Regions from separate parts of the Pseudomonas sp. LB3P81 genome, predicted to be linked through region 2. Evidence: predicted binding sites of a transcription regulator. Region 2 holds the regulator's gene; each other region holds the start of a gene.

Region 1 (7,821 bases), 3.6 Mb from region 2:
CCTGCACCGTGGCTGTACTGGGTCAGACGGATCGGCTCGCTCATGGGGGTGCACCTTGTGAAGTCGGTGCAGATGAGTCTACAACACCTCCGTTTCGTAGGAGCTGCCGCAGGCTGCGATCTTTTGACCTTGATTCGAAATCGCTCAAGATCAGAAGATCGCAGCCTGCGGCAGCTCCTACACGGAGCGGGTTACGGCAGCAAAATCACCTTGTCGCCGCTGCCCTGATTCACTTCGGCATAGCGCTCCAGCCCTTCAGCCAACGGCGATTCGAACAACCCTTGCGGCAACGGCAACAGATCCTGATCGAAGAACTTACCGAACTGATCGAGCATCGCCGCGCACGCCTGAACCCCGTACAGCAACGAGTTGATCCCCACCACCGAACCGCCCTTGCGATACAACGCCAGGGCCGGCAATTGCACCAGACCATCCACCGGCGCGGCGATGATCGCGATGCGGCCGAACGCAGCCAACGCGGCGACCGAGGCCGGCAGCCAGAACCCGGTGGTGTCGAAAATCACGTCGGCGCCGCCGGCATAGACTGCGTTCACTTGCGCGCCCAGGTCTTCGGGTTTATCCAGTTGCAGCGTCTGATAACCCTGAGCCTGCAAGTCCTTGACCTGCTCCGGCCGACGCGCCGCCGCCAGCACCTGGGCACCACGCACTTTGGCCAATGCCAGCGCCGCGCTGCCGACCGCTCCACCGCCGATCACCAACAACCGCGTCTGCGCCGTCACCAGGCTGCGTTCCAGTGCATCCCACGCCGTGGTGTATGGCACGCCGAGGCTGGCGGCCTGGGAAAAACTCAGGTGAGTCGGCTTGAGCGCCACGCCGTTGGCCGGCAGTTTGACGAATTGTGCATGGGAGCCGTCGGCGAAAAAGCCCAGCTCCCGGCCGGTGCCCCAGACGTCCTGACCGATCAATGCCTGCGGGCCTTCAACCACGACGCCGGCGAAATCACGACCGGGAATCCGCGGCAACGTGGTGTAGGGAAAACGTCCCAGCACGTTCTTCACATCGCTGGGGTTGAGGCCGGCGGCCTTGATCTGCACCAGCACTTCATCGGTGCCGGCAACGGGGGTCGGCACCTCGACATAGCGCAGGGCCGAGAGGTCGCCGGTTTTATCGAACTGCAATGCTTTCATGGGTATGTCCATCGAACAGAGGGGAGAATTCAGGAGATCCAGCCAGTGACCAGTTGTCGGCCCATCGGCCACAACTTTTCACCGGCGAGCATGCCCAGCAGGCCCACCAGCGCGATGGCCGGCGGTGCGGGGGAACGAAAATCCAGTGCGCCGTAGAGCAAACCGACGCCCAGACCGATGACCAGCGAGATGAGGTAGCTCATGGCAGACTCCGTGGGCAATTGAGGTATGCCCAAAGTCTAGAGGCCGGCAACGGCGAGCATCGGCCAAGTGCTTCTGAATGTCGGCCAAAGCGCTAATGTCGGCCGCAACGCGAATGTGTAGGAGCTGCCGCAGGCTGCGATCTTTTGATTTTTCTCTTTAAAAACAAGATCAAAAGATCGCAGCCTGCGGCAGCTCCTACAGGTTTTGGTTCGCGGAAAATTGCGAAGGCGCGACACCCAGTTCCCGACGGAACATGTCGCTGAAGCTGCTCGGCGAATAGCCCAGCTCCCGGGCAATCGTGCTGACAGCGACACCCTGTATCAACTCGGCCGCCGCCGTCGCCAGTTGCACCTGCCGGCGCCATTCGGCGAACCCCATGCCCAGACCGTCCTTGAACAGCCGCGCCAGGGTGCGCACGCTGGCCCCTGCATTTTCGGCGTGTTGTTCGAAGGTAATGTCCAGCGACGGCGCGGCCATGACCGCCTGACACAGGTTCATCAGGCGCCGGTCAGAATCGTCCGGCAAGGGGATTTTCAGCAGCGAGCGCCGGGCACGTTTGAGCTCAAGCAGCGCCAGTCCCACCAGCGCCTCGTAATACTCCGGTGCGCCGTCGTCACCCTGCTCCACCAGGCCGATGATCAGCTCACGCAACAATCCGCCCACTTCGATCACCTGAACCGTGGCGTCCAGCGTCGCGGCCAACGAGGGCCGCAGGTAGATGTTACGCATCTGCAGGTCCGAGACCACGCGAATGCCGTGTGGCACGCCCGGCGGCAGCCACACCGCCCGTTGCGGCGGCACCACCAGCGCTTCATGGGGCGTTTCGACCCACATCACCCCGCTCATCGCATACAGCAACTGGCCCCAGACATGCTCGTGAGGCTCGATATACAACCCACGCGGGTAGGTGCGCGCCAGCGGTTGCACGGGCACATCGGTGTCACTCAGGTCGGGGGGCGCGGCAAGGGCCATGGCTAGCAATCATTGGGGTTTGGAGAAAATGCATGGTAACCAGCCGCAAGCCTTGCCGCCACTGGCGGCCGCCGTCTGACAATCCGACTGAATTTTCCGCAGCCCCGACGATCCTTCTATTACTACAGGGAGGAATACGGGCTTTATGAACAACGCAAAACTTTTCGTCATTGAGTACACCCTTCATGGCGCCCCCAAGTCTTTCATTATCCGCCTGGACAAGATGGATAATGCTGAGGCCTGGCATTGGGCGAGCTGCGACGCCGGCGTGGGTCGGATCCCCCGTTTTGGCCGGGAAAAGGTGCAGAAAACGAGTAAACCGATGGCGGAGAAATTCGGTGTGGAAAACGTAACGTGGCGGCCAGCGAGTTAACCGAGTGGAGAAAGATTCAGAAGGGATAGCTGTGCGTCTGTATCTGTAGGAGCGAGCTTGCTCGCGATGAACCCAGAAGCGGCGCGTTTAATCAGAAAACACGCGTTATCGTTAACGTCCATCGCGAGCAAGCTCGCTCCTACAGTCAGCGTTGGGCGCACTTGCAGTCTTTGCTTGCGCATTCTTCGCCGTGTTCGTGGTGCTTGGCGCAGGCTTCGCAGCAGTAATGCTTGCCGTGGCGTGCAATCGGATGCTGGCCCAGTTTGCATGAGCATTTCGGGCAATCGCATTTACTTTCACTGTTGATCATGTGTCTGACTCCATTGTTGTGGTCGTCAGGCGCGACGGATGCGCACCGTATCACCAGTGTAGGAGCTGCCGGAGGCTGCGATCTTTTGATTTCGCATTTCAAATTCAAGATCAAAAGATCGCAGCCTGCGGCAGCTCCTACGGGAAAAATGGCGGCAGACCGCGCTCACAGATTTTTGGGGCCGCTGCGCAGCCCAACGCGAGCAAGCTCGCTCGCCACAATGGCATCATCAATCAGATACGGAACTGTCCGACCAGTTTGCCCAGTCGCTGACCGAGATCCGCCAGGCTGCGGGACGTCTGGGCGCCGAGTTGGGTTTCGTCGGCCACGTTGTCCACGGCCACCGCGATCTGATGCACGCTGCGGTTGATCTCTTCGGCCACGGCGGTCTGCTCTTCGGCGGCGCTGGCAATCTGCGCGTTCATCGAGTTGATGGTGCCTATCAGCTGGGCCATGGTATCGAGCGACGCCCCCGCCTCGTTGGCCTGCACGGACGTGCCGTCGCCGGCCTCGCTGGAACGGCGCATCGCTTCCACCGCCGATTGAGTACCGGCCTGCAAACGATCGATCATGCCCTGGATTTCCTGGGTGCTGATTTGCGTGCGACTGGCCAGCGCCCGTACTTCGTCGGCCACCACCGCAAAACCACGACCGGCCTCACCGGCCCGGGCCGCTTCGATCGCGGCGTTGAGCGCCAGCAGGTTGGTCTGATCGGCAATAGAACGGATCACCCCGAGCACGCTGACAATCGACGACACGTCCTTTTGCAGGCTGTCGAGGGACACGCCGCTGCTGCGAATATCGTCCACCAACGCATGAATCTTCACGATGCTGCCGGCCACCACACGCTTGGCGGCCTGGCCTTCTTCGTCGGTCTGCTGGGCGGCAACGGCGGCGTTTTGCGCACTCTTCGCCACTTCCTGAGCGGCTGCCGACATCTGGTTGATCGCCGTGGCGACCTGATCGGTCTCGTGACGCTGACGCTCCATCGCCTTATCAGAGCGCTGGGCCTGATCGGACACCTGATTCACCAACCCGGTCAGCTGTGAGGTCATTTCAGTGATCTGGCGCACCAGGCCGTGGATCTTGTCGACAAAACGGTTGAACGAACCGGCGAGCTGGCCGAGCTCGTCCTGGCTGGTGATGCTCAGGCGCCGGGTCAGGTCGCCCTCGCCCGCCGCGATGTCATCGAGGTTGGCTTTCATCAGGTTCAGCGGACGCAGGATGGTGTTGGCCAGCAGCATGCCGGCGACGGCGATCATCAACAGTACGACGGCGGCGATGCCGATGATGCTCAGCAACACGCCTTCCATACGGTCCTGAACCTTGGCCTCGACCACCGCCACCTGCGCTTCGATACCGTCGAGGTTGACCGCGGTGCCGACGGCCATGTCCCACTTCGGCAGGTATTCGGTGTAGCCGAGTTTCGGCACCAGCACCTTGGTATTGCCGGGCAATGGCGAGCTGTATTGCAGGTAATGCGTGCCATCCTTGGCGACTTTCACCAGGTCGCGGTTGACGTAGACACCGTTCGGATCACGGTTGTCCTTGAAGCTCTGGCCCACGCCTTCGGGGCTGTTGGCCTTGAACAGGCGCACGGTGTTGGAGTCGTAACCGAAGAAGTAGCCGTCCTTGCCATAGCTGATGCTCGACAGCAATTTGATCACCTGCACCCGCGCCGCGTCATCGCCAGGCGCGGCGGCGTCGTAAAGCGGTTTGATGGTGGACATGGCCACGGCCACATAACTTTGCAGGGTAGCCTTGGCATCGCTGAGCAGGCGCTGGCGCGTCTCCTCGACTTCCTTGTGGGCCTGTTCCTGCAGAACGAACAACGTGGTCAGGCTGATGACCAGCGCAAAGAGCAGCACCGGGAGGACGGCAAGGGACAGGACTTTAGCCTTCAGGCTCATGCGCATGACGGTTCACTCTTTTTGATTTTATTGTTGTGGTTAAAGGCTTTAACGGCACGCCGGATCAAAAGTTGAATGCCCCAAAAAGATCGCAGCCTTCGGCAGCTCCTACATAGGAATGGCATACACCCTGTAGGAGCTGCCGAAGGCTGCGATCTTTTGATCTTGAATCAGAGGACCATCGCCGCCACCCAGCCGAACGCCAGCAGCGGCAGGTTGTAGTGCAGGAAGGTCGGGACCACGGTGTCCCAGATGTGGTGATGCTGGCCGTCGATGTTCAGGCCGGAAGTCGGGCCGAGGGTCGAGTCCGAAGCCGGCGAACCCGCATCGCCCAGCGCACCGGCGGTGCCGACGATGCACACGATCGCAATCGGGCTGAAACCCAGCTGCACGCACAGCGGCACGAAAATCGCCGCCAGAATCGGCACGGTGGAAAACGACGAGCCGATGCCCATGGTCACCAGCAGGCCGACCAACAACATCAACAGTGCCCCGATGCCTTTGCTATGACCGATCCACGATGCCGAAGCCTCCACCAACGTCTGCACCTCACCGGTAGCTTTCATCACTTCAGCGAACCCCGAGGCGGCGATCATGATGAAGCCGATCATCGCCATCATCTTCATGCCTTCGGTGAACAGATCGTCGGTGTCGCGCCACTTCACGATGCCCGACACCGAGAAGATCAAAAAGCCTGCCAGCGCACCAATAATCATCGAGTCCAGCAGCAGTTGAATGATGAACGCCGCCGCAATAGCCACACCCGCGACCATCAGGCTCAGCGGGTTGTACTGCACCGCGACCTGCTCGACCTGCTCGATCTTTTCCAGGTCGTAGACGCGTTTCTTGCGGTAACTGATAAACGCTGCCGCCAAACCCACCACCATGCCCAGCGCCGGAATGCCCATGGCATGGGTGACGTTGATGCCGCTGATATCAACGCCGCTGCGGGCCACGTTGGTCAGCAGGATTTCATTCAGGAAAATGTTGCCGAAACCCACCGGCAGGAACATGTACGGCGTGATCAGGCCGAAGGTCATGACGCAGGCGATCAACCGGCGATCCAGTTGCAGTTTGGTCAGCACGTACAACAGCGGCGGCACCAGCAACGGAATAAACGCGATATGTATCGGCAGAATATTCTGTGAAGCGATGGCCACCACCCACAGCAAACCGATCAACAGCCACTTGACCGAACCGCCACCGTTGGCGTGCTGGCGATCGACCATGGCCAGGGCCTTGTCCGCCAGCGCATGGGCCAGGCCGGACTTGGCAATCGCCACCGCGACCGCGCCGAGCAAGGCATAAGACAACGCCACCGTCGCCCCGCCGCCGAGGCCGCTGTTGAACGCTTTCAGGGTGGCGTCGATGCCCAGGCCACCGGTCAGGCCGCCCACCAGCGCGCCGATAATCAGCGCGATCACAACGTGCACGCGGGACAGGCTGAGCACCAGCATGACGCCGACCGCGGCAATTACAGCATTAATCATCGTTACCTCAAGGCAAGCGAAATGAGTCCAGCCGGCAGTCTGCGAAGAGCCGCCAGCGGATCAAGGAATGGGTTTTATTAGAGGGCGCGCACTGTGCCGCAGAGTGGGTCCGGTGTCAAAGCGCCCGGCCAGTAAATGATGGGTAACTGCCTGTGATCACCCTGTGGCGAGGGAGCTTGCTCCCGCTGGGTTGCGAAGCAGCCCCCGGCATTCTTTCAGACATACCTTGCATGCAGGTTTTGCGACGGCTTCGCCGCCGAGCGGGAGCAAGCTCCCTCGCCACAAAAGCTTTGGTGAACGGCATAAAGAAAGCTGGATGACGGCCGTTACAGTGCAAAGTCTCAGATATTTATCGAATAAGGACGTCTCCATGTCGCTCAGACAACTTTCCATTCAATGGAAAATCACCCTGCTGGCCGGGCTTTGCCTGGCGGGTATCGTGACCTTGCTGGTAGGTCTTTCGCTGTATCGCATGGAGCACAGCTCCGGGCTGGTGAAAGCCTCGAGCATGGAGATGCTCACTGACGCCGCCCAGGCCCGGATCGAGTCCCAGGGCGAAAACCAGGCGCTGGTGATTCGCCAGCAGTTCATGGACGCCTATCAATATGGCCACGGTTTTTCGCGTCAGGTGTTGTTCCTGCGTGACCAGGCCGAAAAGCGCTTTCTCGATGCCTTCGACCTGCGCGAAGACCTGACCCGCCAGGTCAAATCGGCGCTGCAAGCCAACCCGGAATTGCTCGGCCTGTCCCTGGTGTTCGAACCCAATGCGCTGGACGGCAAGGACGAACTTTTCGCGGGCCAGGCGGAACTGGGCAGTAACGACAAGGGCCGTTTCGCGCTCTACTGGTCGCAGCCGACGCCCGGCAAGGTGACGTCGATGGCGCTGCCCGAAACTGACATGGCCGACACCAGCACCGGCCCCAGCGGCGAACCCGCCAACGCCTGGTTCACGTGCCCGCGCACCTCGCTCAAACCTTGCGTGATCGAACCCTACTTCTATGTGATCGACGGCCAGAACGTGCTGATGACCAGCATCGTGTTCCCGCTCATGGTCAACGGCAAAGTCATCGCTTCGCTGTCGGTGGACATCAACCTCAACAGCCTGCAAGCGGTCAGTCAGGGCGCGAGCAAAAAGCTCTATGACGGCCAGGCCAGCGTCAGCATCGTCAGCCCGGTCGGGTTGCTCGCTGGCTACAGCCCGGACGCCAGCAAACTCAGCCAGCGCCTGGACGCCGTAGACAAAACCAGCGGCGCCGAGCTGATCCGCATGCTCGCCGCCAGCAGCAAAACCGCAAGCCTGCACAGCAACCAGCAGTTGAAAGTGCTGTCGCCGTTCCAGCCGATTCCCGGTGGCAAGTCGTGGGGCGTGCTGCTCGACGTGCCGGAAAAAGTCCTGATCGGTCCGGCCGAAGCG
Region 2 (7,821 bases):
ACGCCTTGCGGCCGCTGGATTTCGCGGTGTTCCCGACCATTTTGCTGGTGGCAACGTTGTTGCGGCTGGCGCTGAACGTGGCCTCCACGCGAGTGGTGATGCTCCATGGCCAGGACGGCCATGCCGCTGCCGGTAAGGTGATCCAGGCCTTTGGCGAGGTGGTGATCGGCGGTAACTACGTGGTCGGTATCGTGGTCTTCGCGATTTTGATGATCATCAACTTTGTCGTGGTGACCAAGGGCGCCGGGCGGATTTCCGAGGTGAGCGCGCGTTTCACCCTCGATGCAATGCCCGGTAAACAAATGGCGATCGACGCCGATTTGAACGCCGGCCTGATCGATCAGAACCAGGCCAAATTGCGCCGGATGGAAGTGGCCCAGGAGGCCGAGTTCTATGGTTCCATGGACGGTGCCAGCAAATTCGTGCGCGGTGACGCCATCGCCGGTTTGCTGATTCTGTTCATCAACCTGATCGGCGGTATGGCGGTCGGTATCTTCCAGCACGGCATGACCTTCGGCGATGCCGGCAAGGTTTACGCGCTGCTGACCATCGGTGACGGTTTGGTGGCGCAATTGCCATCACTGCTGTTGTCCACTGCCGCCGCGATCATGGTGACCCGTGCTTCCGGTTCGGAAGACATGGGCAAGCAGATCAATCGCCAGATGTTCGCCTCGCCCAAGGCGCTGGCTGTCGCGGCGGGTTTGATGGCGGTGATGGGCCTGGTGCCCGGCATGCCGCACTTCTCCTTTCTGAGCATGGCGGCCCTCGCGGCCGGTGGCGCGTACCTGTTCTGGAAGAAGCAGAACGTCGTCAAGGTTCAGGCCTTGCAAGAGGTCAAGCGTCAGCAGGAATTGCTGCCATCGCCGGCTCGCGCGCAGGAAACCAAGGAGCTTGGCTGGGACGATGTGACCCCGATCGACATGATTGGCCTGGAAGTCGGTTATCGCCTGATTCCGCTGGTGGATCGCAATCAGGGTGGTCAGTTGCTGGCGCGGATCAAGGGCGTGCGCAAGAAGCTGTCCCAGGATCTGGGTTTCCTGATGCCGACTGTGCATATCCGTGACAACCTCGACCTCGCGCCAAGTGCTTATCGACTGACCCTGATGGGGGTGATCCTGGCCGAAGCGGAGATTTATCCGGATCGGGAGCTGGCGATTAACCCGGGTCAGGTCTACGGTTCGCTCAACGGGATTACCGCCAAAGATCCGGCTTTCGGGCTGGAAGCGGTCTGGATCGAAATCAGCCAGCGTGCGCAGGCGCAATCCCTCGGTTACACCGTGGTCGATGCCAGTACAGTAGTGGCAACCCACTTGAACCAGATTCTGTACAAACACTCCAGTGAGCTGATCGGTCACGAAGAAGTGCAGCAACTCATGCAATTGCTGGCCAAAAGCTCGCCGAAACTGGCCGAGGAGCTGGTGCCTGGCGTGGTGTCGTTGTCGCAGCTGCTCAAGGTTCTCCAGGCGTTGCTGGCCGAACAGGTGCCCGTGCGGGACATTCGCAGCATCGCCGAGGCGATCGCGAACAATGCCGCCAAGAGTCAAGATACTGCCGCGCTGGTGGCCGCGGTGCGCGTCGGCGTATCCCGTGCAATCGTCCAAAGCATTGTAGGGACTGAGTCGGAGCTGCCAGTTATTACTCTTGAGCCAAGGTTGGAACAAATATTGCTCAATAGTCTTCAGAAGGCAGGACAAGGCTCGGAAGAGGGCGTTCTGCTGGAGCCAAGCATGGCCGAAAAACTGCAACGCTCGTTGATCGAAGCGGCGCAGCGTCAGGAAATGCAAGGTCAACCGGTGATTCTGCTGGTGGCCGGTCCGGTTCGCGCGATGCTGTCGCGATTTGGCCGACTGGCAGTCCCGGGTTTGCATGTGTTGGCTTACCAGGAAATCCCTGACAACAAGCAAGTGACCATCGTTGCGACTGTAGGGCCCAACGGCTGAGGTAGTGGTTTATGCAAGTTAAGCGTTTTTTCGCCGCCGATATGCGTCAGGCCATGAAGCTGGTTCGTGATGAGCTGGGCGCTGATGCCGCCATCATTGGCAACCGCCGGATCGCCGGTGGTGTGGAGCTGACGGCCGCCCTCGATTACAAACTGTCGGCGCTGGCCCCGCGTGTTCCGAACATGGAACTCGAGGACGAGCTGCGCAAGACCCAGTCGCGGATCGTGACCGCCCAGGCCGAACTGAGCCTGCGTAGCGAAGGCGAGAGCGACAAGGCCACCAATCGCCAGTTGTTCGCCGGTCTGCCGCTGACTGCCGCCGAACCGCTGATCGAACCGACTTACACCGAACCCCGTCGTGCAGCGCCGGCCCCTGCGCCAGCCGCAGGCGGTGTCGATCCGCGGGCTTTCGACTCGATGCGTTCCGAGCTCAACAGCCTGCGCGAGCTGATGGAAGTACAACTCGGCTCCCTGGCCTGGAACCAGCTGCAAGGCAGCCGTCCGGCCCAGGCCAACCTTTGGCGTCGCCTGCAGCGCATCGGTTTGTCCGGACCGTTGTCCCGCGATCTGCTGGAAATGATTACCGACATTGAAGAACCTCGTCAGGCCTGGCGCATGTTGCTGGCGCACCTGGCGCGGATGATCGCCACACCGGAAGTCGAGCCGCTGGAAGAGGGTGGTGTAATTGCCATGGTCGGTCCTGCCGGCATGGGCAAGACCACCACCCTGGCCAAGCTCGCGGCCCGTTACGTGCTCAAGTATGGTGCGCAAAACATCGCGCTGGTGAGCATGGACAGCTACCGCATCGGCGCTCAGGAACAACTCAAAACGCTCGGCCGGATCCTCAACGTGTCGGTAACGCACGTCGATCCGGGCCAGTCCCTGGTGCAGGCGCTGGACCCTTTGCTGCGCAAACGCGTGGTGCTGATCGATACCGCAGGCCTTCAGGCCAGCGATCCGGCACTGCGCATGCAGCTCGAAAGCCTGGCCGGTCGTGGTATCAAATCAAAAAATTATCTGGTTCTGGCAACCACCAGCCAGAAACAGGTTTTAACCGCCGCTTATCACAGTTACAAGCGCTGCGGGCTCGCTGGCTGCATCCTGACTAAACTGGATGAGACGGCAAGCCTGGGCGAGGTGTTGAGCCTGGCAATCAGTCATGAGTTGCCGGTGGCTTACCTGACCGATGGACCTCGGATTCCGGATGATTTGCATCTGCCGCGTCGTCATCAGTTGGTCAGCCGCGCCGTCAGTGTGCAAATGCAGGAAGAACCCAGCGAGGAAGCCATGGCTGACATGTTCGCTGACATTTACCACAGTCCGACCAAGCAGGTCGGCTGAGGTGACAATGAATAGTTTTTGTACCTACATCGATGGTCTGCCATGCATTGTTCAGTTGATGAACGCGCAGCCAGTAATGTGGCCTCCGTCTATGCAAGACAAGGTAAAGAAATAACATGGGCAGCATGCATCCCGTACAGGTGATCGCGGTGACCGGCGGCAAAGGTGGCGTCGGGAAGACTAATGTGTCAGTGAACTTGTCCCTGGCTCTAGCTGAGCTCGGCCGGCGCGTCATGCTGCTGGACGCCGATCTGGGGCTGGCGAATGTCGACGTCCTGCTGGGACTGACACCCAAACGTACCCTGGCCGACGTGATCGAAGGCCGCTGTGAGCTGCGCGACGTGTTGTTGCAGGGGCCCGGTGGCATCCGCATCGTCCCGGCGGCGTCCGGCACTCAGAGCATGGTGCATCTGAGCCCGGCGCAGCATGCCGGCCTGATCCAGGCGTTCAGCGATATCGGCGATAACCTCGACGTCCTGGTGATCGACACCGCTGCGGGTATTGGTGAGTCGGTCGTCAGTTTCGTTCGCGCCGCGCAGGAAGTCTTGCTGGTGGTCTGCGACGAGCCGACCTCGATCACCGACGCCTACGCACTGATCAAACTGCTTAACCGCGACTACGGCATGAACCGCTTCCGCGTTCTGGCCAACATGGCCCAGAGCCCGCAGGAAGGTCGCAACCTGTTCGCCAAGTTGACCAAAGTCACGGATCGCTTCCTCGACGTCGCCTTACAATACGTCGGTGCGGTGCCGTACGACGAAAGCGTGCGCAAGGCCGTTCAGAAGCAGCGTGCGGTTTATGAAGCTTTCCCGCGTTCCAAGTGCTCCCTGGCCTTCAAGGCCATCGCACAAAAGGTCGATACCTGGCCGCTGCCCGCCAACCCGCGTGGGCACCTGGAGTTTTTCGTCGAGCGCCTCGTGCAACAAACGGCAGGACCCGTGCTATGACAGCCAGCGGTTACAATCTTTACAAGAAGTCGGCGCGTGACGCGCAGTACGAGCTGATCGAGCGTTACGCGCCACTGGTCAAACGCATTGCTTACCACTTGCTGGCGCGTTTGCCGGCCAGTGTCCAGGTCGAAGACCTGATCCAGGCCGGCATGATCGGCCTGCTTGAAGTATCGACCAAATACGACGCCAGCAAAGGCGCGAGTTTCGAGACTTACGCGGGCATTCGAATCCGCGGCGCGATGCTCGATGAAGTCCGCAAGGGGGACTGGGCGCCACGTTCGGTCCACCGCAATACCCGCATGGTCAGCGACGCAATTCGCTCGATTGAAGCTAAAACCGGTCGTGACGCTAAAGATCACGAAGTTGCGGCCGAACTCCAATTGAGTCTCGACGATTACTACGGGATTTTGAACGACACCCTGGGCAGCCGGTTATTCAGTTTCGACGATCTGTTGCAGGACGGCGAACACGAAGGGCTGCACGAGGATGGCGCGAGTGCTCATCTCGAGCCGTCACGCGATCTGGAAGATGAACGCTTCCAGGCGGCGCTGGCGGACGCGATTGCCAATTTGCCGGAGCGTGAGCGACTGGTGTTGGCGCTGTACTACGACGAAGAGTTGAATCTCAAGGAAATCGGTGAGGTCCTGGGGGTCAGCGAATCTCGGGTCAGCCAGTTACACAGCCAGTGCGCGGCCCGTTTGCGGGGGCGTTTGGGGGAGTGGCGAGCGCGCTGAAGGCAGTGTGGGGACACTGCGAACGTGGCTGGTGTGGTGTTGAACTGCGCCGGTTTCGATCTGTTGTGCTCCAGACAGTCATTGAGTGCTTTGCCGGATTGATTGAAATGGCGCGTCCAGGTGCTGGGCGCGTTTAAGACTGCTTGGAGGTCGAATTGGACAAGAACATGAAAATCCTCATCGTTGATGACTTCTCAACGATGCGGCGGATCATAAAAAACCTGTTGCGTGACCTTGGGTTCACCAACACGGTCGAGGCCGACGATGGCACTACTGCCATTCCGGTTCTCAACAGCGGAAGCATCGACTTTCTGGTAACGGACTGGAACATGCCTGGCATGACCGGTATCGATCTGCTGCGTCACGTGCGCGCCGATGAAAAGCTCAAGCACCTGCCGGTGCTGATGGTGACCGCTGAAGCCAAGCGCGAGCAGATCATCGAAGCGGCCCAGGCCGGTGTTAACGGCTATGTGGTCAAACCCTTCACGGCCCAGGCGTTGAAAGAAAAAATCGAGAAGATTTTCGAACGCATCGGTTGAGAAACTGCGCCACGGGGGAGCTATGGACCAAAAAGAATCTTCACAGGGCAATTTTGAATCGACCCTGAAAAAACACGCGGTCGAACTGGTCGAAAGCCTTGAAAAAGGCAAGTTCGGCGACGCTGTACAACTGATCCATGAGCTCAATCAGACCCGTGACCGCGGCCTGTATCAGGAAGTGGGCAAGCTCACCCGCGAGCTGCACAGCGCGATCGTCAATTTCCAGATTGACCCGCACATGCCGCAAGCCGAGGAAGTGTCGCAGATCACGGATGCCACCGAGCGTCTGGGTTACGTTGTGAAACTGACCGAGGCTGCTGCCAACCGCACCATGGATCTGGTCGAAAACTCCACGCCGCTGGTCAACAGCCTGAGCAATGAAGCCCAGGCGCTGAGCACGGACTGGGGGCGGTTCATGCGTCGCGAGGTCGGGGCTGAGGAGTTCCGCGAACTGGCACGGCGTGTCGACGGTTTCCTGACACGCAGCAGCGTGGACAACCGCGCGGTGTCGAGCAACCTCAACGACATTCTGCTCGCTCAGGATTACCAGGACCTCACAGGTCAAGTGATCAAGCGTGTGACCCAATTGGTCACTGAAGTTGAAAGCAACCTGCTCAAGCTCGTGCTCATGGCCAGTCACGTGGACCGCTTTGCGGGCATCGAACATGACCGTGAAGCGATGCTTGCTGAAAAAGATCCGCAAAAACATCTCTCTCAGGGTGAAGGTCCGCAGATTCATGCCGATAAAAGAGAAGACGTTGTGTCCGGTCAGGACGATGTGGACGATTTGCTATCCAGCCTAGGGTTTTAGAATTTTAGGTATTTTAGGTTTTTAGACCTGTTAGGAGCACACCCTTAATGAGCTTCGGCGCCGATGAAGAGATCCTTCAGGATTTCCTGGTTGAGGCCGGCGAGATTCTTGAGCAACTGTCCGAACAACTGGTCGAGCTTGAAAGCCGACCGGATGATGCGGACTTGCTCAATGCAATTTTTCGCGGTTTTCACACTGTAAAAGGGGGCGCCGGCTTCCTCCAGCTCAACGAGCTGGTGGAGTGCTGTCACATCGCCGAGAACGTGTTCGACATCCTGCGCAAGGGTGAGCGTCGCGTCGACCCGGAATTGATGGACGTGGTTCTCGAAGCGCTGGACGCGGTGAACAGCATGTTCAGCGAAGTCCGCGAACGCAGCCCGATCACGGCTGCCACGCCTGAATTGCTTGCAGCCCTGGCCCGTCTGGCCGAGCCGCAATCCGCCGATCAAGCCGCGCCTGTGGCTGAAGTGGTGGAAGAACCGGCTGCCGAAGCCGATTCGGGCGACATCACCGATAGCGAATTTGAACAACTGCTGGACTCGCTGAACGCCGTCAAGGCTCAGGCCGAGGCGCCGGCGGCTGCTCCGGTTGCAGCTTCCGATGCTGCGGCCAGCGACGAAATCACCGATGCAGAATTCGAGTCGTTGCTCGATCAACTGCACGGCAAAGGCCAGTTCGCCGTCGACGCGGTAGCTGCGCCTGCTGCACCGGCTGCCCCGAAAGCGCCAGGCGACAGCTCCGACATTACCGACGACGAGTTCGAAGCCCTGCTCGATCAGTTGCACGGCAAGGGCAACTTTGCCGTCGACGCGCTGGAATCGGCGATTGCTTCGGTCCCGGTCGCCGCTGCGCCCATCGCCAAAGCGGCTGGCAGCGATCTGATCTCGGATCACGAGTTCGAATCGCTGCTCGACGAATTGCACGGTAAAGGCAAGTTCACTGAAGTCGGCACCGGTTCTGCCGCTTCTTCGGTAGCGGCGCCCGTCGCCAAAGCCCCGGCACCTGTCGCCAAGGCGCCCGAGCCAAAAGCCGAAGCACCGAAGCCTGCCGCCGCTGCACCGAAGCCTGCCGCCGCTGCACCTGCCCGTGCACCGGCCGCGCCACCTGCGGAAAAACCGGCCAGCGAAGCCGAGACCACCGTGCGGGTCGACACCGCGCGTCTCGATGAAATCATGAACATGGTCGGCGAATTGGTTCTGGTGCGTAACCGCTTGGTTCGCCTGGGCGCCAACAGCGCCGATGAAGCCATGTCCAAGGCCGTGTCGAACCTTGACGTGGTCACGGCCGACCTGCAAACCGCGGTCATGAAGACCCGGATGCAGCCGATCAAGAAAGTCTTCGGGCGCTTCCCGCGTCTGGTTCGCGACCTGGCTCGCCAGCTCAAGAAAGAGATCAACCTGGAACTGGTCGGCGAAGAAACCGACCTCGACAAGAACCTCGTCGAGGCCCTGGCCGACCCGCTGGTCCACTTGGTGCGCAACTCGGTCGACCACGGTATCGAAGAGCC
Region 3 (7,821 bases), 1.5 Mb from region 2:
GTGGTTCTGTATGGAAGGGCCATCGCTCAACGGATAAAAGGTACTCCGGGGATAACAGGCTGATACCGCCCAAGAGTTCATATCGACGGCGGTGTTTGGCACCTCGATGTCGGCTCATCACATCCTGGGGCTGAAGCCGGTCCCAAGGGTATGGCTGTTCGCCATTTAAAGTGGTACGCGAGCTGGGTTTAGAACGTCGTGAGACAGTTCGGTCCCTATCTGCCGTGGACGTTTGAGATTTGAGAGGGGCTGCTCCTAGTACGAGAGGACCGGAGTGGACGAACCTCTGGTGTTCCGGTTGTCACGCCAGTGGCATTGCCGGGTAGCTATGTTCGGAATAGATAACCGCTGAAAGCATCTAAGCGGGAAACTAGCCTCAAGATGAGATCTCACTGGGACCTTGAGTCCCCTGAAGGGCCGTCGAAGACTACGACGTTGATAGGTTGGGTGTGTAAGCGCTGTGAGGCGTTGAGCTAACCAATACTAATTGCCCGTGAGGCTTGACCATATAACACCCAAGCAATTTGCATGCTTTGAGCTGAAAAGCAGAAGAGGCACCAGATTGCGGTGTGTGAAGACGAAACGAACCGAAAGTTCGAGTAAAAACACACAAACTATCGCATACCCAATTCGCTGGAACGTCGAAAGACGCGTCAGCTCAAGAATTTCTTGACGACCATAGAGCATTGGAACCACCTGATCCCATCCCGAACTCAGCAGTGAAACGATGCATCGCCGATGGTAGTGTGGGGTTTCCCCATGTGAGAGTAGGTCATCGTCAAGATTAAATTCCGAAACCCCTATCTGCGTATGCAGGTAGGGGTTTTGTTTTAGTAGAAGTCACCAATTTTGCTGGCACGTTACCGCGTAACGGGCTGGTCACAGAATTTCTTGACGACCATAGAGCATTGGAACCACCTGATCCCATCCCGAACTCAGCAGTGAAACGATGCATCGCCGATGGTAGTGTGGGGTTTCCCCATGTGAGAGTAGGTCATCGTCAAGATTGAATTCCGAAACCCCTGTCTGCTAACGCAGACAGGGGTTTTGTCGTTTCGGGCTCGCTAAAAGCCCGATAGCCCGCCTCGGAGAAACAAAAAAGCCAGCCCCTGGAAATCAAGGGCTGGCTTTTTTGCATGCCGAGTATTTAGAACTGGTAACTGATCGTGGCAGCGACGTTGCGCTCCTCGCCCATATAACAGAAGTTCAAACTGGCGCAGGAGGCCACGTAGGACTCGTTGGTCAGATTGTTCGCATTCAGACGTACGTCAACACCCTTCAGGCCAACCTTGCCCAAGTCATAACCGACAGACGCATCGAACAACGTGTAGGAGGGCACCTTCATGGTGTTCTCCGCATCGGCCCAGCTGTAGCCGACATACCGCACGCCACCACCCAGTCGCAGACCATCAAGTGCCGCGCTGTCGAATTTATAGTCCGCCCAGACCGAAGCCATGTGCCGCGGTGCCCGGGTCGGAGAGTTGCCCTTGTTCTCGATTACATCCGTGGTCGTGCTCAAGGTGCTGATCATCGACTTCGAATATTCGATATCGGTAAAGGTGTAGCTCCCGAGCAGTTTGACGTTGTCGGTCAGCTGCAAGTGCGCTTCCAGTTCCAACCCTTGGGAGCGAACAGCGCCAACTGCGCGATAGAAGTTTTCCTGAGGCAGTTTCGTCGCCAGGTTTTCCTGATCGATGCGGAACAGCGATGCCGTGAACAAGTTGTCGGTTCCCGGCGGCTGATACTCCAGGCCGACTTCCCACTGTGTGCCATCGGTGAAGATAGATCAGGTCTACGCCTATGGCTGGACGACTCCGACCAGTAATGAGTTGAACCGCTACTACACTGGCGGTGATGAAAAGCTTCACGCTTTCATTGTCGATAACATGCTGCAAGCGGAGTTCTTCACCGGGGCAACCAAGCACACCGTGCTGATGGGGGCAGATTATCAGCGCCGCAAGACAGTGGTCGACTGGACCAGCGGCGGCCTTGCGTCGATTGATGCGTTCAACCCGGTCTACGGTAATTCGGATATCGAGTTCTATAGCCCGACCAGCTATTTGCGTCGCCTGGAGCAAACCGGCGTCTACCTGCAAGACCTGATAGTGATGGATAAGTGGCGCTTCTCTCTCGCCTGCGACAGGACTGGGTCGAAACCTCGGATGAGAATCGGCTGGCTGAAGCCGGGCGCCCAACGGGCACTGAAATCAGCGACAAACGAACCAAGCTGACGGGGCGTGCAGGTGCGCTTTATTTATTTGAAAGCGGTCTGGCGCCGTACATAAGCTACTCCGAGTCCTTCAACCCAAACTCCTACGCGGACAGCGCCGGTAATCCATTGGCACCACTCACCGTCGGCGCCAACGCGAAGCGCTTCTCCTTGTTGTGGTCGAACTGCGTGTCGGACTGATCCGCCAACCCCGTCAGGCGATAGGCGATGCGTTTGTCATCATCCACCGGACCGCTGAAGTCGAAACCCATGCCGCGCTGGCCTTGCGTTCCCGTCGTGGCTTGAACCTGATGATAGGCCTCGTAGAGCGGCTTCTTGCTGGTCAGCACCACCAGACCGCCCGGTGAACTGCGACCGTAGAGCACCGATGACGGTCCCTTGAGGATATCGACGCGTTCGAGGAAATACGGGTCCACCTGCATCGTGCTGTAGGTGCCGCTGTCACCCATGGATTTGAGGCCGTCGAGGTAGATATTGTCCACCGAGCCGTCGTTGAAACCACGCATCGCCACATAGTCATAACGATGGGTCGCGCCATAGGGATTGGTCAGCACGCCGGGGGTGTAGCGCATGGCCTGGGAAACGGTTTGCGAACCCTGGTCGTCCATTTGCTCGCGAGTTACCACTGACACACTTTGCGAGGTTTCCAGCAGCGCGGTGCTGGTTTTGGTGGCGATCTGGCTGTGTGTCGCGTTGTAGCCGTCCATGCTGCCCAGTGCGTTGCCGAGGGCAAAGCCTTTGATGTCGGTCGTAGGCAGTGCCAGCGCTTCGGTGACGGAGCGCAGCACGTAGCTGCCATCCCTGACTCACCGCCTCCAGGCCCGAACCGCTGAGCAGGTGGCTCAGCGCCTGATCCGCAGAGTATTCTCCTTGCACACCGGGGGACTGAAGCCCCGCCGTTTGCGAAGGCGTGGTCGATAACGTGATGCCCGCTGGCGCGCAAACTGATTGAGTACATCGCTCAATGGCCCGGCGGCAATGTTGTAGCGATGGCTGCTGACCGCGCTGCTCCCTGCCGCTACAGCGGATATCGGCAATAGACCCACACCCAGTGCGGTAGAGAACAACGCTGCGCGAATGGCGTGACGCAAGACGCCGGCATCCGCGGTGAAATTAGGAGAGTTCTTACTGATGTTGCGGACAGTCATTGTAGGTTCCGTAGGAAGTCGCTGAAGTCAGAGTTGATGTGCTTACTGACTAAGCCGGCCTCGCACGGAAAACCCGCCAAAAATAATTCAGGCCTGACGTTCCAGCGTCACCCACCAGCGGGTGCGGTAACGCAATTGCACCGGCAAGGTTTGCGGAAGGATGGCCAGTAGCTTGTCGGTGTTCGCCAATCGAAAAACCCCGGACAGGCGCAGGTCGGCAATGTCCGCCGCGCACGTCAGATATCCGTGCCGATAGCGTCCGACCTCCTGCAGGAAATCGCCCAGACGCATGTTGCGGGTGACGATCAGGCCGTCGACCCAGGCGCCGGCATCCATGTCCAGCGGTGGGGCCAGGCGCGCCTGTTGGTGATCGATCAGATAACTCTGGCCGGCCTGAACCTGAGTCGGCACGCCATCGGCAGGCAGTGGCGAATGGATCGCGACCATGCCGCTGGTCACACTGAGCCGCGTGCAGTCGGCTTCCTGGCGGAGGATGAAACGTGCTGCCACGCCCTCATACACACCCTGTCGACTTTGCACTCGTAGCGGTCGATCAAACGAAGATCCTTCATCGGCACCGCCGCACGTCACGATGATTTCGCCGCGGGCCAGTTTGATCAGTCGCTGCTGCGCGGTGTAGTCCAGATCCACCGCGCTCGCTGTATTCAGTTCCAGGCGCGTGCCGTCCGGTAGCTGGAAACCACGACGCTCGCCCGTAGCGGTGGCGAAATCGGTGGTCCACTGCTGCCAGCCCGTCACATCCCTGCCCAACCATGCAGCCGAACCCAACAACACCGCACCCGACAGTAGCTTCAAGGCCTGACGCCTGCCCAATCCTTGAACACTGTTTTCCAAGGTGTTGAAGGCGACGTGAGTACCGGGCACCGCACGCAGGTTGCTGCTCAGTTCGGCCTGAAGGGACTGCACCCGTTGCCAAGCCACTTCGTGCTCATGGTGTTCCGCCCGCCAGACATCGCATTGCTGACGCAGCCTGGAATTGCTCGCGTTGTTTCGCAGGCGCAGCAGCCAGTGGATGGCTTGCTTGACCACCTGTTGATGAGGCTCGCCACGGCGGCTCACTGGCAGGTTATCCACAGGCATCATGCTTCGTACCGCAGCAGGTAGCGCAGCCACGTGTTGAGCCAGCCGTGATGGCTACCGTAAAGCGCCTGTACTGCAAACTCAGGTGAGGACATGAACGCGACAGCCCGGATGTCACAAATGATAATTAGTCGCATTGTTATCAAGGGTTGGGGAATTTGCAACAGCCGCACGAACAACCGTCATCACAAGAATGCTACTCAGGCGCTCTAGCACGCCGTTCGGCCGGTATCTGACGGAAATGCCGACTCTTTCATGCATACCCCTAAGATTTATCCCGTTTGTGCCGACAGACTGGTGAGTCATGCGTGCACCAAAGTAGAGCGGTAACAGAATGCCGCTCGAACTGTACATGGAATGTTGCAACCCGCATCCCCACTTTCTGCATAGGAAGTCCCATGAAATGAATCTCAAGTTCAGCCATAAAATCCTGTTGGCCGCCTCCGGCGTCGTAGTGCTGGCTTTTGCGTTGTTCACTTTGTACAACGACTATCTGCAGCGAAATACCATTCGGCAAAACCTCGAATCCTCTGTTCAACAGGCTGGCGACCTGACCGCCAGCAGCGTACAGAACTGGATGAGCGGCCGCGTGCTGGTGCTGGAAAACCTCGCGCAGAACGTCGCTCATCAAGGCATCAATGCCGATCTGCCGGGGCTGGTTGATCAGCCGGTCTTCACCTCGAATTTCCAGTTCACGTACGTCGGCCAGACCAATGGCGTGTTCACCCAGCGCCCGGACGCGAAGATGCCGGACGGCTACGATCCGCGTCAGCGGCCCTGGTACAAGCAAGCGGTTACCGCCGACAAAACCATGCTGACCCCGCCTTACATGGCCGCCGTTGGTGGCTTGGTCGTGACCATCGCCATGCCGGTGAAAAAGAACGGTGAATTGCTCGGCGTGGTCGGCGGCGACCTGAGCCTGGAAACCCTGGTGAAGATCATCAACTCGGTGGACTTCGGCGGCATCGGTCATGCGTTTCTGGTCAGTGCCGACGGTCAGGTGATCGTCAGCCCGGACAAAGACCAAGTCATGAAGAACCTGAAGGACATCTACCCCAATGCCGGCCTGCGCATCGAGAAGGGCAATCAGGAAGTCACCCTGAACAACCAGGCGCGCATCCTCTCGTTCACCCCGGTCAACGGTTTGCCGAATGCGGCGTGGTACATCGGTCTGTCGATCGACAAAGCGAAGGCCTACGCGCCGTTGAGCCAGTTCCGCACCTCGGCATTGATCGCGATGTTCATCGCCGTGGCCGCCATTGCGGCGCTGTTGAGCCTGTTGATCAACGTGCTGATGCGTCCGCTGACCACTATGGGCCGAGCAATGCAGGACATCGCCCAGGGCGAGGGTGACTTGACCCGTCGTCTGGCCGTGGAAAGCAAAGACGAATTCGGCGAACTGGGCGGTTCTTTCAACCAGTTCGTGGAGCGGATTCACGCATCGATTTCCGAAGTGTCGTCGGCCACTCGCCAGGTCCATGACCTGTCGCAACGGGTCATGGCCTCGTCCAACGCTTCGATCGTCGGCTCTGACGAGCAAAGTGCGCGCACCAACAGTGTGGCGGCGGCGATCAACCAATTGGGCGCCGCGACTCAGGAAATCGCTCGCAACGCCGCCGATGCCTCGCAGCACGCCAGCGGCGCGAGCGAGCAGGCGGATGACGGTCGTCAGGTGGTGGAGAAAACCATTCTGGCCATGACCGAACTGTCGCAGAAAATCAGCTTGTCCTGCACGCAGATCGAAACCCTTAACGCGAGCACCGACAACATCGGGCACATTCTCGATGTGATCAAAGGCATCTCCCAGCAGACCAACTTGCTTGCCCTCAATGCGGCCATTGAAGCGGCCCGTGCCGGTGAAGCCGGGCGCGGTTTTGCGGTGGTGGCGGACGAGGTGCGCAACCTGGCGCATCGCACGCAGGAGTCGGCGGAGGAGATTCACAAGATGATCACTTCTCTGCAGATCGGCTCGCGCGAAGCGGTGACCACCATGAACGCCAGTCAGGTCTCCAGCGAAGAGAGCGTCGAAGTGGCGAACCAGGCGGGATTGCGCCTGGTCAGCGTGACCCGGCGCATTGGTGAAATTGACGGCATGAACCAGTCGGTGGCGGCGGCGACCGAAGAGCAGACGGCGGTGGTGGAAACCCTCAACGTCGACGTTAACCAGATCAACCTGCTGAACCAGCAGAGTGTGGCCAACCTCAATGAAACGTTGAAGGATTGTGATGCGTTGTCGTTACAGGCGAACCGGTTGAAGCAGTTGGTTGATAGCTTCAAGATTTGATTCAGGTCAGATCTACCGCGTTATCGTTCTTCGTCGGAACGCCGCCCGGACCAAGCCCGCTCCCACAGTTTTACCGCATTCCTGATGAAGGAGCGCGGTCAACCTGTGGGAGCGGGCTTGCTCGCGAAAGCGGTGGACCAGTCACCGCTAAACCTGAGTCCTACGCAAACAACTTCAGCACATTATTCATCGCATCATCGGCAAACCCCTGCACAAAATCCTTGAACCCCGGCAGCGCCTCGGCGCCGCCCTGAGCCGGCTCGGCGACGATGGTCCAGGTCACTCGGGACTTGCTTTCACCAAAAGATTCAACCGTCATCGCTGCCCACAAATTAGCCACGCCCAGCGTGTTGTAAATCGTGGTCCAGGTCATGCTCAATGCCTCGTCATCCCGCGAGTTGAGCTGCTCGACCACCAGGTTGCCGTCCTTGAAGAATTTCTTGCGCAATGAAGACACGCCTTCGCCAGTCATCTCGATGTGCGACAACGCCGGGATGAATTGATCGAAGCCGGCAAAGTTGCCGACCACCGCCCACACTTTTGCGGCTTCCGCCGGTACGTCCACCGAAGCCACGACGTGGCAGCCTTGAGGATTTTTGATCAGGGTATCGGGTTGCAGGGTTTTCATGGTTTTGCTCCGGTTGAGTGAATCAGATGAAGTTGATTTCTTTGAGGTAGTCGCAGCCGCGACGCAGCAGCGCCGGGGATTTTTCTGGGTAGTGCGCGCCCATCTGGCGCACGCCGGCCTGGGCGTTGTCGTGGCCGATCATCGAGATGTCGCCGATGTCTTCCTCGAAGCCGTTCAGGTAGAAACCGAGCACACCGAACAGCGCGTTGTCGCTGTCGACCCGGCCCAGTTGCTGCTGCCAGTCGGCGACGCTGACCATGGAGAATTCCCGGCCGGCCTCACGGAAGGACGCGACGTAATCGTCCCAACTCAAGGGTTCGGGGTTGTGCAGGTTGAACACCGCTTTTTCCGATGAATAACGACTGGCGTGGAACGCGATGAAACGGGCGAGAAAATCCACCGGCATCAGGTCGAAATTCAGCGCGAACTC

The links. Region 2 encodes FliA, which starts transcription of late flagellar genes. Its sites were predicted from a motif close to CTAAAGTTTNNNNNNNNNNNGCCGNTAA; they were not measured.
Region 1: a site for FliA is predicted at 4,966-4,993, ahead of ACYZTL_RS24790 (methyl-accepting chemotaxis protein). Genes of this name have one in related genera too.
Region 3: a site for FliA is predicted at 4,745-4,772, ahead of ACYZTL_RS14825 (methyl-accepting chemotaxis protein). Genes of this name have one in related genera too.

Annotation. Positions count from the first base shown of each region.
Region 1 is NZ_JBUBVG010000001.1:5,345,921-5,353,741, reverse strand. Features, by position in the region: gene selD (selenide, water dikinase SelD) at 1-44, opposite strand, end outside; gene ACYZTL_RS24815 (quinone oxidoreductase family protein) at 192-1,148, opposite strand; gene ACYZTL_RS24810 (DUF1427 family protein) at 1,178-1,351, opposite strand; gene ACYZTL_RS24805 (AraC family transcriptional regulator) at 1,548-2,324, opposite strand; gene ACYZTL_RS24800 (DUF6555 family protein) at 2,470-2,697, shown strand; gene ACYZTL_RS24795 (metallothionein) at 2,843-3,007, opposite strand; gene ACYZTL_RS24790 (methyl-accepting chemotaxis protein) at 3,241-4,923, opposite strand; gene ACYZTL_RS24785 (Na+/H+ antiporter family protein) at 5,088-6,404, opposite strand; partial or broken gene ACYZTL_RS24780 (methyl-accepting chemotaxis protein) at 6,724-7,821, shown strand, end outside.
Region 2 is NZ_JBUBVG010000001.1:1,704,143-1,711,963, reverse strand. Features, by position in the region: gene flhA (flagellar biosynthesis protein FlhA) at 1-1,940, shown strand, start outside; gene flhF (flagellar biosynthesis protein FlhF) at 1,952-3,280, shown strand; gene fleN (flagellar synthesis regulator FleN) at 3,397-4,227, shown strand; gene fliA (RNA polymerase sigma factor FliA) at 4,224-4,964, shown strand; gene ACYZTL_RS07880 (chemotaxis response regulator CheY) at 5,132-5,503, shown strand; gene ACYZTL_RS07875 (protein phosphatase CheZ) at 5,526-6,314, shown strand; gene ACYZTL_RS07870 (chemotaxis protein CheA) at 6,362-7,821, shown strand, end outside.
Region 3 is NZ_JBUBVG010000001.1:3,235,057-3,242,877, reverse strand. Features, by position in the region: rRNA gene ACYZTL_RS14865 (23S ribosomal RNA) at 1-508, shown strand, start outside; rRNA gene rrf (5S ribosomal RNA) at 669-784, shown strand; rRNA gene rrf (5S ribosomal RNA) at 891-1,006, shown strand; partial or broken gene ACYZTL_RS14850 (TonB-dependent siderophore receptor) at 1,148-1,777, opposite strand; partial or broken gene ACYZTL_RS14845 (TonB-dependent receptor domain-containing protein) at 1,776-2,347, shown strand; partial or broken gene ACYZTL_RS14840 (TonB-dependent siderophore receptor) at 2,347-3,378, opposite strand; gene ACYZTL_RS14835 (FecR domain-containing protein) at 3,466-4,479, opposite strand; partial or broken gene ACYZTL_RS14830 (sigma-70 family RNA polymerase sigma factor) at 4,503-4,616, opposite strand; gene ACYZTL_RS14825 (methyl-accepting chemotaxis protein) at 4,883-6,763, shown strand; gene ACYZTL_RS14820 (SRPBCC family protein) at 6,924-7,391, opposite strand; gene ACYZTL_RS14815 (amino acid adenylation domain-containing protein) at 7,414-7,821, opposite strand, start outside.